One region of the Paenibacillus sp. 102 genome, then DNA from elsewhere that is predicted to be linked to it. Evidence: a T-box and tRNA genes for the amino acid it is inferred to sense, from the RefSeq annotation. Region 1 holds a T-box; the other holds one or more tRNA genes.

Region 1 (12,607 bases):
TTTCGCTGTCTTCTCGACAATTCCCTCTTGCATTTCTTCCCATGAAACTCCTAAACTTTTTCCAATGACTGCAGCTATGATAGTAGCAATGATCAATAATGGTTCTGCGCTTAAATGAAATACACCGTAACCAATCCCCAACAAAATCAAAACAGCAAAAATCGGAATAATCGCTTGAAAAAAACTTGGTTTCCTTTTCACTTTTTCTTCCCCCTTGTCCTTCCGTAAAAACGCACATTCACCATCGTTCGGCTTACCATATGATCTTGCAATTATCGAGCCAACATGTTTTTTATTTGAATAAACATGTTAATCCGCCTGTTTCAGTCATTAAAGTATAATTCTCTCTTTTATAAAAAAGGCTATTAATGGGATTAAAAACAAATAAAATACCATTAATATACCATTTAATCTAAATTAAGAATTATAAGGTCTAGCACGAACACACTCAAAAACTAGTGGTTCTGAAAAATAACACTCAACTGCCAGTTTTAGCGTTTTTTAATGAATCCTTCCTATTTGGAATACACGTAGTTATTAAGGGAGGCTATTATCATTGAACTTAAACATAAAAAGAGCCACCCTTCCATGCAATATGCATAGAAGGGTGACCCTTTTACATTAAATTATTCATTGTCTTAAGTCGAACTATGGTTCCAAACAGCTTATTTTGCTACATTTAGAACCTCCTCACTTTTACATACAAAACTTATTTACGTAACTCCGCACCAAATTTCTCTTCTACCACTGTTAATACACGGTTATGCGCTTCTGTTACTTCTTCGTCTGTTAATGTACGTTCTGGGTCGAAGTAGTTCATAGAGAATGCAAGTGATTTCTTGCCTTCTTCCATTTTTTCACCTTCGTATAAGTCGAATAGTGTTACTTCTTTTAGAAGTTCTCCGCCTGCTTCAGCAATTACTTGCTTCATTTCGCCAGCTTTTACTTCTTTCGCTACTACAACTGCCATATCACGTGTCATAGATGGGAAACGTGGGATTGCTGTATAGTAAGTTTCCTCTACATCTGCACCGAATACTTGTACAAGAGATAGTTCAAATACGAATGTATCTTTCACATCTAATTGCTTTTGCGCTTCTGGGTGTAATTGACCGATGAAACCAATTACTTCGCCGTCTAATAAGATATCGGCTGTACGCCCTGGGTGCATACCTTCACGTTTTGCAGGAGCATATGTGATGCTCTTTGCAACGCCAAGTACGTCGAATAATCCTTCTAATACACCTTTTGCAACGAAGAAGTCAACGACTTTCTTCTCACCTTGCCATGCATGGTGAAGTGCAAGACCTGTCATAACACCAGCAAGATGTTGTTCTTCTTTCGGAAGCTCACCTTCTGCTGTTGGTAAAAAGATAGAACCTACTTCATATAATGCAACACTATCGTTTTTACGAGCATTGTTATATGAAACTGCTTCTAACAGTTGTGGTACTAAGCTTAAACGAAGTTGGCTGCGCTCTTCACTCATTGGAAGTGCAAGATTAACAGGCGCTTTTTCGTTTGGCTCAACCATATATTGTTTTGCTTTATCAGCGCTTGTTAATGAATACGTAATTGCTTCATATAAACCAGCACCTTCTAAGTAGCGACGTACTTTACGACGTTTTGTTTGCGCCGCTGTTAATTTACCACGTGTCATTGTACCAGTTGGTAATGTAACTGGAATATGGTCATAACCGTACAGACGACCTACTTCTTCTACTAAGTCTTCTGAAATGGTAATATCAGGACGACGTGCTGGTACGTTCACATGGAATGTTCCTTCTACTTCTGTGAATGGGAATTTCAAGTTTGTGAAGATTGTGCCCATTTCACTAGCAGAGATTTCTGTACCTAATACACGGTTTACTTTTTCAGCTGTAACAGATACTGTACGCTCTTGCACTTGTAAGTAATCAACTTCTACTACACCTTCAAGTGCTTCGCCACCAGCATATTTCGCCATTAAAGCAGCTGCATGTTGAATTGCTTCAAATGTACGTGTTGGGTCAATTCCTTTTTCGAAACGTGCACTTGATTCACTACGAAGACCTAAGTCTTTTGATGTACGGCGCACTGTTTGCCCTTCGAAGTATGCAGATTCGATAAGAACGTTTACTGTATCGTTATCAACTTCAGATTCAGCCCCACCCATTACACCAGCAACAGCTAATGCTTTTGTGCCGTTTGTAATCGCAAGGTGATGACCTTGTAATGTACGTTCTTGATCGTCTAATGTTTGAATCTTCTCGCCTTCTTTTGCAAGGCGAACAACGATTTCTTTTGAGCCTAATTTATCATAGTCAAATGCATGTAACGGTTGACCATATTCAATTAAAATGTAGTTTGTAATATCCACTACGTTGCTAATTGGACGAATGCCAGCTGCCATAAGGCGTGTTTGCATCCACATTGGTGATGGACCAACTTTTACGTTTTTCACCATTTTTGCGATGTATAATGGATTTTGTTCTGTTGCTTCTACACTTACAGAAATGTAATCAGATGTTTTTTCTGTTGTTTCTTGTAAGTCTGCAGCTGGAAGTTTCACTTCACGGCCGTAAATAGCAGCTACTTCGTATGCAACACCTAACATATTTAAGCAATCTGCACGGTTTGGTGTTAAACCAAGTTCCAGTACTTCATCGTTTAAGTTTAAGATTTCAAGCGCATCTGCACCAACTTCAGCATCACTCGGGAAGATGAAGATACCATCTGCATATTCTTTTGAAACTAACTTGCCATCAATGCCAAGCTCTTGCAAGGCACAAACCATACCGTGAGAAGCTTCACCACGTAGTTTTGCTTTTTTAATTTTGAAGTTACCAGGAAGAACTGCGCCAACTTTCGCAATTGGTACTTTTAAACCTTTTGCAATGTTAGGAGCTCCGCAAATAATTTGAACTGGCTCTTCTTCACCGATATCGATTAAACATTTGCTTAACTTATCAGCTTCTGGATGTTTTTCGCACTCTAATACGTGACCTACTACAACACCTTTTACACCTTTATTTAATACTTCAACGCCTTCTACTTCAATACCACTTTTCGTGATTTTATCTGCTAATTCTTGTGCCATTACATCTTTAATATCTACATACTCTTGTAACCAACGATATGATACGAACATATTTACCCTCTCCTTCCCTTACGCTCGTTTGAATTGTTGTAAGAAACGTACATCGTTTGTATAGAAATGACGAATGTCATCAACGCCGTATTTCAACATTGCAATACGCTCTGCACCCATACCGAATGCGAAACCTTGATATTCTTTTGAATCATAGCCAGCCATTTCAAGTACGTTTGGATGAACCATACCTGCACCTAAAATTTCAATCCATCCTGTTCCTTTACATGTGCCGCAACCTTTGCCGTGACACATCATACAAGAAATATCCATCTCTACAGATGGCTCTGTGAATGGGAAGAAACTTGGACGAAGACGAATTTCACGATCTTCACCGAACATCTTTTTCACAAATACTTGCAGTGTACCTTTTAAATCACTCATGCGAATGTTTTTATCGATTACAAGACCTTCAATTTGCATGAACTGATGTGAATGTGTCGCATCATCATCATCGCGGCGATACACTTTACCAGGACAAATAATTTTAATTGGACCTTTTTCTTTATTATTTTCCATTGTTCTTGCTTGCACAGAAGATGTATGTGTACGTAGTAATGTTTCTTCTGTAATGTAAAATGTATCTTGCATATCACGTGCTGGATGATCTTTCGGTAAGTTTAACGCTTCGAAGTTGTAGTAATCTTTCTCTACTTCTGTCCCTTCAGCCACTTCATATCCCATACCGATAAATACATCTTCAATTTGTTCAACAACCGCTGTTAACGGGTGATGACAGCCTGTTTCTACAGGACGACCTGGTAATGTAACATCAATTGTTTCAGACGCTAACTTTGCTTCGATTACTGCTTTTTCGATATTGCTAATTTTTTCTTCCAAACGCGTTTGAATTGCTTCACGTACTTCATTTACTAATGCTCCCATACGTGGACGCTCTTCTGCTGATAATTTTCCCATGCCGCGTAATACTTCTGTAATCGGGCCTTTTTTTCCTAAATACGCAACGCGTACATCATTTAAGCCCTTTAGCTCTTTTGCTTCTTCAATCAGCTCTAACGCTTTTTGCTTTAGCTCTTTTAAACGTGCTTCCATTTGGAACCCTCCTAATTTAAAAAATAAAAAAACCTCGCTCCCAAAAAGGGACGAGGTAAATTCGCGGTACCACCCTAAATTGACAGAACAAGTCTGCCCACTCAATTCGTTATAACGGTCAGCTTTGACCGGAACGCCTTTACATACAATGGTCCTGGCGTCAACTCCAGAGGTGAATTCACTTCCGTCTACCATAAGAATGCTTTCAGTCTAAGGCACTCTCTCCCTATATGGCGATTTTGCAAGCTACTCTTCTCTATCAACGTTTTTTAACTATTTCACTTCCACCTATTATAAGAAGTTTTTTATCGATTCGCAACCGGGGTTTGTAAATAATACGTTAAAATCCCCGCAGCAACCGCAACATTTAATGATTCTGCCCCGCCGTAAATTGGAATATACAAGTTTTGATTACATTTTGTAAGAATCTCTTCGCGTACACCGTTGCCTTCGTTTCCTACAATTAATGCAAAACTTCCTGCCGGCGTTACTTCACCATATGGAATTCCATTTTCAAGCGCTGTTCCGTATACAGGAACATTCTTTTCTTTTAACTTGTCTACCCATTCTGCTAAATTTCCTTTTACAATCGGTAAATGGAAAATAGAACCTTGTGTAGAGCGAAGTACTTTACTATTATAAGCATCGACGCACCCTTCTCCAAGCACAACGGCATGAATACCAGCTGCATCTGCTGTACGAATAATTGTCCCTAAATTACCTGGGTCTTGCAGGCCATCTAATAATAGAAATTTCCCATCTGTAAGAGCAATTTCTTTCTCATGCTTTTCACAAACAGCAAATACACCTTGCGTCGTTTCTGTTTCACGGAGTACCTTTACAATTGCTTCAGGTACAATATACATTTCAACATCAGTAACCGTCCAATCTTTCGGTAGATCTGTTTGATCTGAGACGATAAGTTCTACAGCAACGCCTGCCTTTAAAGCTTCCTCTACTAAATGGAATCCTTCTACAAAAAATAGTCCTTTTTTATCGCGCTCTTTTTTCGTCTGCAGCTTTTTCCACTGCTTTACACGCGGATTTTGTACTGAATCAATATTTTTCATAATATGTATTTCCCTCTCTTCTTGTCTTCTCATTATAGCCTATTTTTCATACATATTTACATAAAAAAGAACAAAAACTAACGTCAGTTTCAATTCAGAAGAAGAGGTGAAAGTAATGAATTTTAATCTACGCGGCGCCGTATTAGCAAACGTTGCAGGAAATACACAAGGCGAATTACAAGAGACCATTGTAGAAGCAATTCAAAGCGGTGAAGAAAAAATGCTTCCAGGGCTTGGTGTTTTATTTGAAGTGATTTGGCAAAATGCCGACGAAAATGGAAAGCATGAGATGTTAGAGACACTTGAGCAAGGGTTAAAAAAATAAAGAATTAAAGATCACCTTGGCATGAGCTAGGGTGATTTTTATATGCATAAAAAATTCTCTCCTCCTAAACATTTCTACTTTACTAACGTAGCGTGATGGAGTACAATGTTCAAAATACATTTAAACCTATCGATTTTCTTTATATATATCAACCAATAAAAGGAGTGAATGTTTTATGCACCGTATTACGCTTGAACAAATTTTTCAACATCATATTACACAAAAATACGTCAACCGTTCTGGAATGGTCCATGCGATCGCCGTCGCTTACCATGCGTTTCACTTAGCTAAAAAGCATCACGCCTCAGTCGATGCAGCAACAAAGGCTGGTTTTCTTCATGACATAGGACACCATACATGGTACACAGGCGGAGAATGGGACTATGAATTGTATAAAAAGAATGATATACATGCGATTAAAGGAGCGGAAAGAGCACATAAATTGCTCATCCGATTAGGTGAACATCCGAAACAAGCAAAAGAAATTTCCGTCGCAATTCTTCTGCACACAGATTCCTTTTTACTAGAACAAGCACTTGAAAGAACGACTCTACAAAATATTATTAAATGGGCGGACGAAGCAGACGAAGAACCGGGCGGAGCACACCATTACCGAACAATCTCTTATGACAAAGCATTGAAAGCCATTCAGCAATTAGATCGAATGGTAGAGCGTGAATTACAAGTTCAACAATCAAAATCCCATAAAAAATCAGAGAAAATCTATCAATAACAAAGAGGTATCACTACATAGGGATACCTCTTTTATTATTTTACAACAACTTAGCCCTTCTTCACCTTTCGATAATCTGTTTTCTGCTCTTCTTTTCAACTGATGTGACTGCGGGAGCAAAAGTACTTTTTCATTTCTATCAAAATTCATATATCCCTTACTAATATCCAACTTAAACCTTTTGTTATAAAATATACCTTATCAATTAGGAGGTATATTTTATATGGAAACAGCAGGAATCTTTCTTTGGATTTTATTTATGCCAATTCTAGTATTATCCGGAATCACCGGGGGCATCTTTTTAATTATCGCAGGAGCAAAGCATCGTAAGCTACTTGTTATTGCATCTGGACTGATTTGTTTCTCACTTGTAAGTACGCCTTTTGTTCTCTGGGGAATGGGAATCGATATGGAGAGACTTATCCCTATCCCAACTACTATATACTGGAGCATCTTCCCTGCAGCTGGGGTATTAGCTAGTATAAGCGGGATACGTAACAAAATTAAGAGTATTCTTATTATGGGGATTCTCATGGTTTCTGTCGGTATCCTTGGGGTAACTTTCTATAACATGATGTCCATGCCGATACAGTCCACTTAGAATATACGAACCAAAAAAGCAGAGAAATTAATTCTCTGCTTTTCGATTTGGCTTATTACCTGATTGTAAGAAAAACGATAACACCCATGCAATACCCGCTAAAATTGTTGCGATTAAGAAAGCGTCATTGATACCGTTAATCGCAGACAACTTCGAAATTTGTCCAAATAATAGCTGTGAGCTCATCGCGTCTCCAGCTTGTGCTGATCCTAGGGAGGATGCTAAACTTTGTCCCATTCCATGTACTTGATCAACTAAGATTGGATTTGTTTTTGTTATCATATTTCCGTAATCTGCAACGTGATTCGTTGTTTGTTGCGTCATAATTGTAATTAAGATCGCTGTACCAATTGAACCAGCTACTTGTCTTGATGTATTTTGCGTTGCTGTACCATGAGAAATTAATTTCATCGGCAATGCGTTCATACCAGCTGTCATAATTGGCATCATAATGAATGACATACCAAATGAACGTATAATATAATCCGTCATAATGACGCTATATGGTGTATCCATCGACAGCTGCGTAAATTCATACGTTGCATATGTCGTAATAGCTAATCCAACGATTGCTAGCGGACGAATACCGTATTTATCAAATAACTTCCCTGCAATCGGTCCCATAATCCCCATAATTAAGGATCCTGGAAGAAGCAGAAGACCTGATTCAATTGGCGTAAACCCACGAATATTTTGAAGATATACAGGAAGTAATAACATACCACCGAATAATGCCATTGTTACAATCGCATTAATTAATAACGTGAAAGTAAACGTTGGATATTTAAATACTTGTAAATCTAACATTTTGTTATCCGTCGTCATCTCTCTCCAAATAAATAACGCTATACCAATTACACCAATGATAAGTGAAATAATAACTTCAGCACTGCCCCAGCTGTTATTTCCAGCTTCACTGAATCCATACAGTAAACTACCAAGCCCAATACTCGAACTAATAACACCAAACATATCTAGCTTTGTTTTTGAAACTGGCTGAGCCAGTGTAAAGAATTTTAAAGATAAGAATGTAATAACTAAACCGATTACAAACATCGCATAGAACATTAAGTTCCAGTTGTAATTCTCAATAACCCAACCCGTTACAGTTGGTCCGATCGCTGGTGCTAAAATCATTGCTACTCCAAGTAATCCCATCGCAGCTCCGCGCTTATGCGGCGGGAACAAGGTCATGAAAATATTCATACCAACTGGCATTAAAATCCCTGCGCCAACAGCTTGAATTACACGCCCTGTCATCATCATTGTGAAGTTGCCAGATAAAGCGCAAATGATAGAACCTACCGTGAAGAATAGCATAGCTGCTACGAATAATTTACGGTACGTAAACCTGGAAACTAAGAACGCACTAATTGGCACTAAAATCCCGTTCACAAGCATAAAGCCTGTAATTAACCATTGTGCAGTTGAAGTTGATACATTGAACTCGTTCATTAATGGAGGCAAGGCCACATTAATGATTGTTTGGTTTAAAATCGACACGAACATACCAAGAATTAATACCGCTACAACGGCTTTTACATTGACATTCTCTACCGCCATTTGCTGTTTCTGTCTTTCTTGCTTTTTCGTTTCTTGTTTTGATGCTTCTAATTCAACTACATTTGAAGTTTCTTGCTCTGGTTGCTTTATTTCTATCTTACTTACGGCTGGGACTTGTTCTTCTCCCGCGTTCTTTTTTTTCTTTCTTAAAAGACGATTTACAAGGAAGAAGACGATGATACAAAACACTGCATATCCTACAATTAAACCTGAGGACATTTTATCTTCCCCCCTTACTTATGAATACGAACTGTCACATTCATTCCAGGAACAATATTTACTGATTTGCTATGATCTAAAGAAACTTTAACTGGCACAACTTGTGTTACTTTCGTATAGTTCGCTGTTGCGTTGCTTGATGGCAGCATAGAAAATGTATTTGCAGTTGTTAATCCAATTTGTTCTACTTTTCCTGTTAAAGTTGTATCAGGATATGCATCTACATACACATCAACTTCTTGACCTTTTTGCACATCATCAACATCTGTTTCTTCAATATTTGCTGTTACCCATAAATCACTCATATCGTATGCATAGGCAATTGGACTACCTGCCGCCACGAAAGCATTTGTTGTAGCATTCGATTGAACAACTGTTGCACTATGTGGAATTGTTACATCCATCGTTTGCTCACCATTTTGACCTGGTGCAGAGACAGAACCTAATTTATCATTTTCATTGTAACTCTTTCCTATTTCTGCATTCCATTCTGTTAATTTCCCTGCTACAGGTGATGCGATCGGGATTACTTTCCCATCGATTTTTGCATTATCTGTTTTTAAGTAATTTTCAGCTTGGTTATAGTAGTAATAACCGCCGATACCACCGCCAACTAATACAATTAATGTGATAATATTAATAATCACCATTCTTCGAAACTGATTCATTGCATTCCTCTCCTTATATCGCATATAATTTTTTTCTAAACTATTTCTACCCCTTTTATTTATACTATTTAATTGTTAATTATATTAACCATTAAACAAAAAAGCACACCTTTTGCTATGCAAACCAATCCTTTGCTTGCATGCTAGCGGTGCTGTTTTCTAAAGGAATATCGTTTATAATTATAAATAATTATTTTAAATCTACAACCGACAATTTGAGTATATATGTTGGTTATCCAACAATATACTATATATTTGTTGTTTAAGTAATAAAAATTCATCAAGGAGAAATAAAATGTCTATAAAAAATACAAACGATCCGCGTGTAAAACGAACGAGACAATTAATACAGAATGCTTTTATCGCTTTAGTAGGTGAAAAAGGGTTTGAAAATGTCACAGTGCAACATATCGCTGAACGTGCTCCTGTCAATCGTGCTACCTTTTATAGCCATTATCATGATAAATACGATTTATTAGATAAGAGTATAGAGGAAATGCTAGCATCCTTATCAGAAGTGATTAAGCCCAAAAAGAAAACAAAAGAAGATTTGCAACTCACCTTTGATTCACCTCATCCAATTTTTCTAGCCTTATTTGAGCACATCGCTGATAATACTACCTTTTACAATGTAATGCTCGGTGACAAAGCAGCTGGAAACTATTCTTATAAAATGATGAAAACCATTCAAACACATTTAACGTTAAGCTTGTCTATTTCACAGCCAGACGATGAAGAACTCATGGTTCCACGGGATATTCTTATTAGCTATGTAACGGGCGCACATATCGGGATGATTATGTCTTGGTTAAAAAGAGGCATGATTTACTCGCCGCACTTTATGGCGATGCAACTTACCCGTTTAATTATTTTAGGGGCTCATACTGCCGCTGGACTAGAGAGACCTTTTTAACAAGCCGTGTTTATAATAGATCAAAAACCTTTCATATATTCTTTGAGAACATTTACAAAATCAATGGGGGAGAGTATTGTTTTATGAAAAGAGGAATAAGTTTTCAACTACCTATTACTGACAAATATGACTCTTGTCTTTGAGATGTATTAAAACCAATAGACATTTCCACTTTCGATTGGAGAGTTAGCCCCGTAGAGTCTTATTTAGTAGTTAATAGTGAGTTAGATCTAGATAAAGATCTTTTTGAAACAGATAATGAGCTAATGGAAGGTGCAGACCTTAAAAATCTACTAGAAAATAATGTCTATTATATTATTTTCGCTGATTTACAAGCATATCCGAAAGGCAAAGTTTCAGCAATTGAAACTTATGAAGAATTCGTTGACAGTGAGTGTGAACTTGTTCTTTTCGTAGTAGATAGCTACTATACCGTCATTTACTGCAAAGATAAAGCAAAACTCGAATTGCTTTATAAAAACGCTGAAGACTTCGGATTTAAAGATACACAATTTATTACTGATAAAAATGATACAAGAACAATAATAAGAGCGTAATAAAAATAGAAAAAGCGAAGGGAACTCCCTTCGCTTTTTCCTATTAATTAAATGTGATATTATGTACAGTCTCTTTATCAAGACGTTTAATAACTTCTACAATTAGCTTTACTGCATTCTCATAATCATCACGATGTAACATTGCTGCATGAGAGTGAATGTAACGAGTTGCAATTGTAATCGCCATAGACGGAATACCATTTACAGAAACATGAATTGCACCTGCGTCAGTCCCCCCGCCAGGTACAAAATCATATTGATACGGAATCTGTAATTCATCCGCAACATCAATAACGAAATCACGAAGACCTGCATGCGCAATTACAGATGCATCATATAAAATGATTTGTGGCCCATCACCCATTTTACTTTGCGCTTCTTTTTCTGTTACTCCTGGTGTATCGCCAGCAATACCAACATCTACTGCAAACGCGATATCTGGTTTAATGTAGTTTGCAGATGTTTTCGCACCACGAAGACCTACTTCTTCTTGTACAGTTCCAACGCCGTATACAACGTTTGGATGCTTTTCATCTTTTAATTGTTTCAACACGTCAATTGCAATTGCACAGCCAATACGGTTATCCCAGGCTTTTGCAAGTAGCATCTTTTCATTTTTCATCACTTGGAATTCAAAGTATGGTACAACTTGATCCCCTGGTCGTACGCCCCATTCCATTGCTTCTTCTTTGCTAGAAGCACCGATATCAATGAACATGTCCTTAATTTCAACCGGTTTTTTACGAGCTTCTGCCGGTAAAATATGTGGTGGTTTTGAACCAATGACACCTGTTACATCCCCCTTACGCGTTACGATTGTTACACGCTGCGCAAGCATAACTTGTGACCACCAGCCACCAACTGTTTGAAAACGAAGGAAACCTTTGTCATCAATTTGTGTAATCATAAAACCAACTTCATCTAAGTGGCCAGCTACCATAATTTTCGGACCGTTTTCTTCCCCTACTTTTTTCGCAACTAAACTCCCTAAATTATCTGTAGAAAGTTCATCTGCAAACGGTTCAATATATTTTTTCATAACTTCACGTGGTTCGCGCTCATTACCTGCAATCCCGCGTGCATCTGTTAATTCTTTTAGCATTGTCAATGTCGCGTCTAATTTTGTCATTGTCAATACCTCCTTTTTCTTCATTCACTTCATTATACAAAAACAAGTTGAAATATTCAAAAATTAAATCAATACCCTTGTGTTTGACGCTGATGATTCACTTGGTTTTTATCTAAATATGCTTTTTCAATTTCTTCTTGTCCAAACTCAAGAGCCTGTCCAAGGCGAAGGTAGCTTGTAAATAGTTCAATATAGTTTGTAATAGACGGTTGATCAGTAAAACGAATCACTTTCGCATATGCGTCTAAGAAAATTTCAACTTGTGTTTTGTTCGTTTGAGCACACTTATAAAACAAGAAGTTTTTATCAATTCCCAAGTCAATTCCAATCGATAAAATAAAGTGCAAACCATCTACATATTCTTCAAGTATAACTTCACGTTCAGCTGCTGGCTTTTTACTCCAATATTTAAAACAACGTGTTTCATTTGCAAGTTCCCCAATTTCAACAAGCAGTGCTAACATTTTTTCTTTTAATAATTTTTTCGGTTGTAAATCATGTTCTTTTACAATACGGTCATCTAATTCTTTTTGTAATTTAAATAGTTGTAGTAAATCCATTCTATTCCTCCTCCAACATCGCATAAGAACAATGTTGTTTCGTCTCATATTTATTGTAAGCTTAAAAAATCCTACCCGTTATTATC
Region 2 (5,462 bases), on a different contig from region 1:
GGGTAGCGAAGTGGCTAAACGCGGCGGACTGTAAATCCGCTCCTTCGGGTTCGGCAGTTCGAATCTGCCCCCCTCCACCATTTCTTAATTAATGGGCTATAGCCAAGCGGTAAGGCAACGGACTTTGACTCCGTCATGCGCTGGTTCGAATCCAGCTAGCCCAGCCATTAAGAGCCATTAGCTCAGTTGGTAGAGCATCTGACTTTTAATCAGAGGGTCGAAGGTTCGAGTCCTTCATGGCTCACCATTTTTAAAAATATGCGGGTGTGGCGGAATTGGCAGACGCACCAGACTTAGGATCTGGCGCCTTTGGCGTGGGGGTTCGACTCCCTTCACCCGCACTTTTAATAAAATATCTCATAACATGTCTTGCGGAAGTAGTTCAGTGGTAGAATACAACCTTGCCAAGGTTGGGGTCGCGGGTTCGAATCCCGTCTTCCGCTCCAATTTTCAATATGACATGCCGGGGTGGCGGAACAGGCAGACGCACAGGACTTAAAATCCTGCGGTGGGTGACCACCGTGCGGGTTCGACCCCCGCCCTCGGCACCATATGCGCCCGTAGCTCAATTGGATAGAGCGTTTGACTACGGATCAAGAGGTTAGGGGTTCGACTCCTCTCGGGCGCGCTTTTATTGACGGGAAGTGGCTCAGCTTGGTAGAGCACCTGGTTTGGGACCAGGGGGTCGCAGGTTCAAATCCTGTCTTCCCGATAGTTTTAAAACATGGGGCCTTAGCTCAGCTGGGAGAGCGCCTGCCTTGCACGCAGGAGGTCAGCGGTTCGATCCCGCTAGGCTCCACTTTAGTTATTTATTGGAGGTATACCCAAGTTCGGCTGAAGGGATCGGTCTTGAAAACCGACAGGCGGCGAGAGTCGCGCGGGGGTTCGAATCCCTCTACCTCCTCCATTTTATAATAATTAAAATGGAATAATTAGATAGTTAATAAAAACTATTAGATGTATAAAGATAACTAAAAGACATAATTAATATTTACTTCATGGAGGTATACCCAAGTTCGGCTGAAGGGATCGGTCTTGAAAACCGACAGGCGGCGAGAGTCGCGCGGGGGTTCGAATCCCTCTACCTCCTCCATTTTTAAAATAATATTATATCATCGCGGGGTGGAGCAGTCTGGTAGCTCGTCGGGCTCATAACCCGAAGGTCGCAGGTTCAAATCCTGTCCCCGCAACCAAATGGTCCCGTGGTGTAGTGGTTAACATGCCTGCCTGTCACGCAGGAGATCGCCGGTTCGACCCCGGTCGGGACCGCCATTTATGTTTGGCTCGGTAGCTCAGTCGGTAGAGCAGAGGACTGAAAATCCTCGTGTCGGCGGTTCGATTCCGTCCCGAGCCACCATTTTTTTATGCCGGCTTAGCTCAATTGGTAGAGCAACTGACTTGTAATCAGTAGGTTGGGGGTTCAAGTCCTCTAGCCGGCACCACTTAGGGGCATAGTTTAAAGGTAGAACAGAGGTCTCCAAAACCTCCGGTGTGGGTTCAATTCCTACTGCCCCTGTAAAGAGATTATGGGCCTATAGCTCAGCTGGTTAGAGCGCACGCCTGATAAGCGTGAGGTCGATGGTTCGAGTCCATTTAGGCCCACCATATTCCGCAGTAGCTCAGTGGTAGAGCTATCGGCTGTTAACCGATCGGTCGTAGGTTCGAGTCCTACCTGCGGAGCCATGGCCCGTTGGTCAAGTGGTTAAGACACCGCCCTTTCACGGCGGTAACACGGGTTCGAATCCCGTACGGGTCATAAAAAAGAGTCAGCAATTAGCTGGCTCTTTTTTTCTTGTGAAAAAGATAATGTGAGAGCTCTGTTTTTTCTAATATGCAATATCGTTAATCTAAAATTCCTCTATTTATTATGAAATAAATAAAGGGAATTTGGAGAAACTATAGTATGTATAAAAAGGAGGGCATAGAGCTACATGACAACAGTTAGAGAATTTATGAATACCGATATTGTACAATGTACACCGCTAGATAATGTATACGAAGCTGCTGTGAAAATGAAAGAAGAGGACATTGGAATGATTCCAGTTGTCGAGAACAATCAAGTGGTTGGTCTTGTCACTGATCGTGATCTAGTTGTTCGTGGAATTGCTGAGAAACATCCTGGGTCTAATAAAATTACAAATGTCATGACTACAGGAATTGTTTCGGTTTCTCCTAATGACTCTATTGAAAAGGCTACAGAGTTAATGGCACAGCACCAAATCAGAAGACTACCTGTAGTTGAGAATGGCCAGCTTGTTGGGATGTTAGCGCTAGGTGATTTAGCAATAACAGAGAAAGCTGATGATCAAGCAGGATTTGCTTTAAGTGAAATTTCTGAGCATACAGAATGAAATGTAGGTGTGAATTATTTTTCGCCTAGAAAATACAGTGTATTTAGATGTAAGAGAATAGGTAAGAGCGGATACGTTTTATTAATACTTATAAATAAGACTATATTGTTATTAAAACGTATCCCAATATACATAGGGAAAGAGGTTTATCTAAGTATATCTGAAGAATGACATATGTTAAGTTCATTTGAAATTTTGGTTAACAATTTCCATTACTAATTTTTGTTATGTTAAAAAATGATATAATAATAAATATAAGTTTCATAAGGGATTTTGAATATATTAATATTATTAATATTATTAATATTGTGATTATCTGCTAAGTTATTAAAAATTTCATATATATATAGAAACGGAGGGGAAATGATATGAGGGATGTACAGAGTAATCCAAATTGGAATTTGGTTACAGAGGCCTATGTGGAACCAAATGATTTTACGGACTTACTTTCTTTACTTGTACCAAATCATCCGAAAGGCGAAGGAAAAGAACGGACAATTTTAGCCTGGAAAGAAAAAGAATTTTATAAACAAGAAAACTTGGCTCCGTTTATTTTATATGGAATGAATAAAGTGAAGGATTTGCCACAGTTTCATAAAGATGAAATACCAACTTTAGTTCGTATTGTTCGTTTATGCCAGGACATTGGTTGGTATAAGGAAGCTTATACATTTATGGTGAACCATAAATTAGATGAATTTGTACATACATCTATGGAATATGAAACATGGGATGTTTTAACCCAAGTTGTGGCTTGGAACTACTTAATTGTAAAATATCGCATCGGAGAATTGGGAAATAGAGATATAATGATATGGGAAAGAATTAAATTTAATGAAGAATGTATTGAAAAATGTGAAAAGCTATTATCTCATAAGGAAGTAATGGAACTTACATTTTTTTATATTTGCAAACAGGCAAAACGATTGTCCAAAGAAGAATTGGATCAAGAGATGATGAATTTAGCAATATACTGTAATACATACGTTTATGACTTATACATATATGACCTATTAAAAAAATATCGTAAGTGTACGGATTTCTTAACATATTATGGACCTAGTCGCTCTGTTATTGCATGTCAAAGGGCTGTAATTGCTCAAATTTCTGACCGCCTTAATCCGCTAAAAACTACTCATGTGGATGATTATCTTTATGTAATGAAGGAAATGATGGAGCATATGTCATTTGAGTTTATGAATCGATACGAGCACTTCATTGGGAAACTATTATCATATGTACCATTTTTTGAAATGATTCAAGTTCCGCAACATGCATATTATTGTGAAGAGTTGATGTATGTTTGTAAAGGAATTGAACATAAAGAAGAAATTCTGCGGAATTATATATTTATACAATTACACGATTGTTTACCGTCATTTATTAAGCAATTTCTAAAGAATAAACGTTATGCAACGATTCATGATATTTTATTTTACTGGTGTGATGATGAACAACGAATGGGCTTAGAGAAGAAGTATAATTTAAGTTTTATTTATGAACGATATGCGTGTGGATAAAAAGAAATTTTTCAATATAATGTATAGGTGAAAAAAGGGGGCTCACTTGAAGTGAGACCCCTTTTTTCGTCGTAAATGTAGAAGGTTGTTCTAAGCTTCTTGTTGGTTCTTACGGTGTTCAGGAATGTAAATATATTGGGATATGATGATTAGTACCCCTATAAAAAATACAGGGAATATAGCAGCCATATGAAAACCACTATAAATAATATTTGTTATTAAGCCGCTCATAATAATAATTACAGTATATATATGAGAAATTTGTTTCTTTAGTCGGATTTTGAATGCTTCCATCAAAGATTCAATAGCAACAAATGAGATAACGATACCCAAAAAGACAGGGTTAGTATTGTAAATGACTAAGCAACAGATTAAACCGAGAAAAGCTATATACTCAATTATCAATGGTATATTACGTGGCATATAATATTACCGAACCAAATAAGGCAGTGGATTTACTGCGTTTGTCTTTTCAAAATTCCATTCACCATTATGTAATTCAAAATGGAGATGTTGTCCAAATGAATGACCTGTATTTCCCATATATCCTAACAATTGCCCGGTTTGAACTTGATCACCAACTTGTACTGAACGGTCTTTCATATGAGCGTAAACGGTTGTATATAGTTTACCTCGAATATGATGTGCTACAAATACGACATTTCCATAGCTAGCAGAGTAATAAGACTTTATAACTTTACCTGTAGCAGCTGCATGAATTGAAACATTACCTGGTGCGGAAATATCTACACCATAATGCATTTGTTCCCAGCGCATATTAAATGTAGAACTAATCGTTCCTTGAGTAGGGAATTTAAAAACAGCAGGAATAGAAGGAGCGGCTTGTCTCGTTTGTGGTTGTTTTTGAATAATATAATGTTTTGCTACAAATCCGTAAGATGTTCCGAAGCGAATTTTGTACCAGGTACCAACTGTTTCTATAACAGTGACTTGTGTCCCGTTTTGTAAAGATCCAATTACGGCAGTATCTGTTCCTGCTCCGCGGCGGACTTTTAATGTAGGTGTAGCAACGTAAAAGGAAGATTCATTTTGTACTGTAATTCCTTTTACTAATGGCTCTGATACATGGGATGCAAATTCTTTTTTTACATATCCTTGTTGTCCATTATGTGAGATTTTATACCAATCCCCTTGTATTTCTTGGACGGAGATGAATTTGCCGTTGGATAATCTATCAATAATAGGGGATTTGATATTTGGCTCAGAACGAATGTTTAACACATCGGCATTTATGATATAACTATTTTTACGTTCAGTAGATTTAGTAAACGCAATATTTGTTTTTTTTAAGGAGTTAGTTTTATTCCTTGTTTTCATTCTATTATTCAAATATAATATTTTTGAGCCTGGTTTTATATGTTGGATATTTTGTGTAGGCAATTCTTGGGCTGCTACAGTACGTGTGTCTACTTGATTTATGGATGGAAGTAGAGATGCGACTGCGACAGTAGTTGCCGTTAAAGCTGTAGCTTTCTGTTTCATCTAATATTAGCCTCCCATAGATGTATTAATATATTTTTTATTATAGTATAAAGATATAATATTTTGTGCATTGTTCACATAACTGTAA

What was found. A T-box is a leader RNA that pairs with one kind of tRNA and senses whether it is charged. The one in region 1 lies ahead of pheS (phenylalanine--tRNA ligase subunit alpha), so its partner is inferred to be a tRNA-Phe.
Region 2: it encodes a tRNA-Phe, which carries the amino acid that the T-box ahead of pheS (phenylalanine--tRNA ligase subunit alpha) is inferred to sense. The anticodon was not compared.

Annotation. Positions count from the first base shown of each region.
Region 1 covers NZ_JBCGHT010000001.1:1,063,509-1,076,115, forward strand. Annotated here, with positions in the region: gene nhaC (Na+/H+ antiporter NhaC) at 1-201, opposite strand, end outside; gene pheT (phenylalanine--tRNA ligase subunit beta) at 710-3,130, opposite strand; gene pheS (phenylalanine--tRNA ligase subunit alpha) at 3,149-4,183, opposite strand; T-box leader at 4,227-4,455, opposite strand; gene AAIE21_RS05625 (TrmH family RNA methyltransferase) at 4,489-5,286, opposite strand; gene sspI (small acid-soluble spore protein SspI) at 5,369-5,578, shown strand; gene AAIE21_RS05635 (HD domain-containing protein) at 5,754-6,311, shown strand; gene AAIE21_RS05640 (ammonia permease) at 6,535-6,912, shown strand; gene AAIE21_RS05645 (DHA2 family efflux MFS transporter permease subunit) at 6,940-8,694, opposite strand; gene AAIE21_RS05650 (HlyD family secretion protein) at 8,709-9,362, opposite strand; gene AAIE21_RS05655 (TetR/AcrR family transcriptional regulator) at 9,658-10,275, shown strand; partial or broken gene AAIE21_RS05660 (DUF2691 family protein) at 10,359-10,832, shown strand; gene AAIE21_RS05665 (M42 family metallopeptidase) at 10,876-11,961, opposite strand; gene AAIE21_RS05670 (dUTP diphosphatase) at 12,030-12,521, opposite strand.
Region 2 covers NZ_JBCGHT010000006.1:224,448-229,909, reverse strand. Annotated here, with positions in the region: tRNA gene AAIE21_RS16505 (tRNA-Tyr) at 1-80, shown strand, start outside; tRNA gene AAIE21_RS16500 (tRNA-Gln) at 93-167, shown strand; tRNA gene AAIE21_RS16495 (tRNA-Lys) at 172-247, shown strand; tRNA gene AAIE21_RS16490 (tRNA-Leu) at 261-341, shown strand; tRNA gene AAIE21_RS16485 (tRNA-Gly) at 372-446, shown strand; tRNA gene AAIE21_RS16480 (tRNA-Leu) at 463-551, shown strand; tRNA gene AAIE21_RS16475 (tRNA-Arg) at 555-628, shown strand; tRNA gene AAIE21_RS16470 (tRNA-Pro) at 639-712, shown strand; tRNA gene AAIE21_RS16465 (tRNA-Ala) at 727-799, shown strand; tRNA gene AAIE21_RS16460 (tRNA-Ser) at 815-907, shown strand; tRNA gene AAIE21_RS16455 (tRNA-Ser) at 1,001-1,093, shown strand; tRNA gene AAIE21_RS16450 (tRNA-Met) at 1,117-1,193, shown strand; tRNA gene AAIE21_RS16445 (tRNA-Asp) at 1,197-1,272, shown strand; tRNA gene AAIE21_RS16440 (tRNA-Phe) at 1,282-1,357, shown strand; tRNA gene AAIE21_RS16435 (tRNA-Thr) at 1,367-1,442, shown strand; tRNA gene AAIE21_RS16430 (tRNA-Trp) at 1,446-1,516, shown strand; tRNA gene AAIE21_RS16425 (tRNA-Ile) at 1,529-1,605, shown strand; tRNA gene AAIE21_RS16420 (tRNA-Asn) at 1,609-1,683, shown strand; tRNA gene AAIE21_RS16415 (tRNA-Glu) at 1,685-1,756, shown strand; gene AAIE21_RS16410 (CBS domain-containing protein) at 1,932-2,351, shown strand; gene AAIE21_RS16405 (DUF3965 domain-containing protein) at 2,720-3,871, shown strand; gene AAIE21_RS16400 (hypothetical protein) at 3,962-4,294, opposite strand; gene AAIE21_RS16395 (SH3 domain-containing protein) at 4,301-5,374, opposite strand.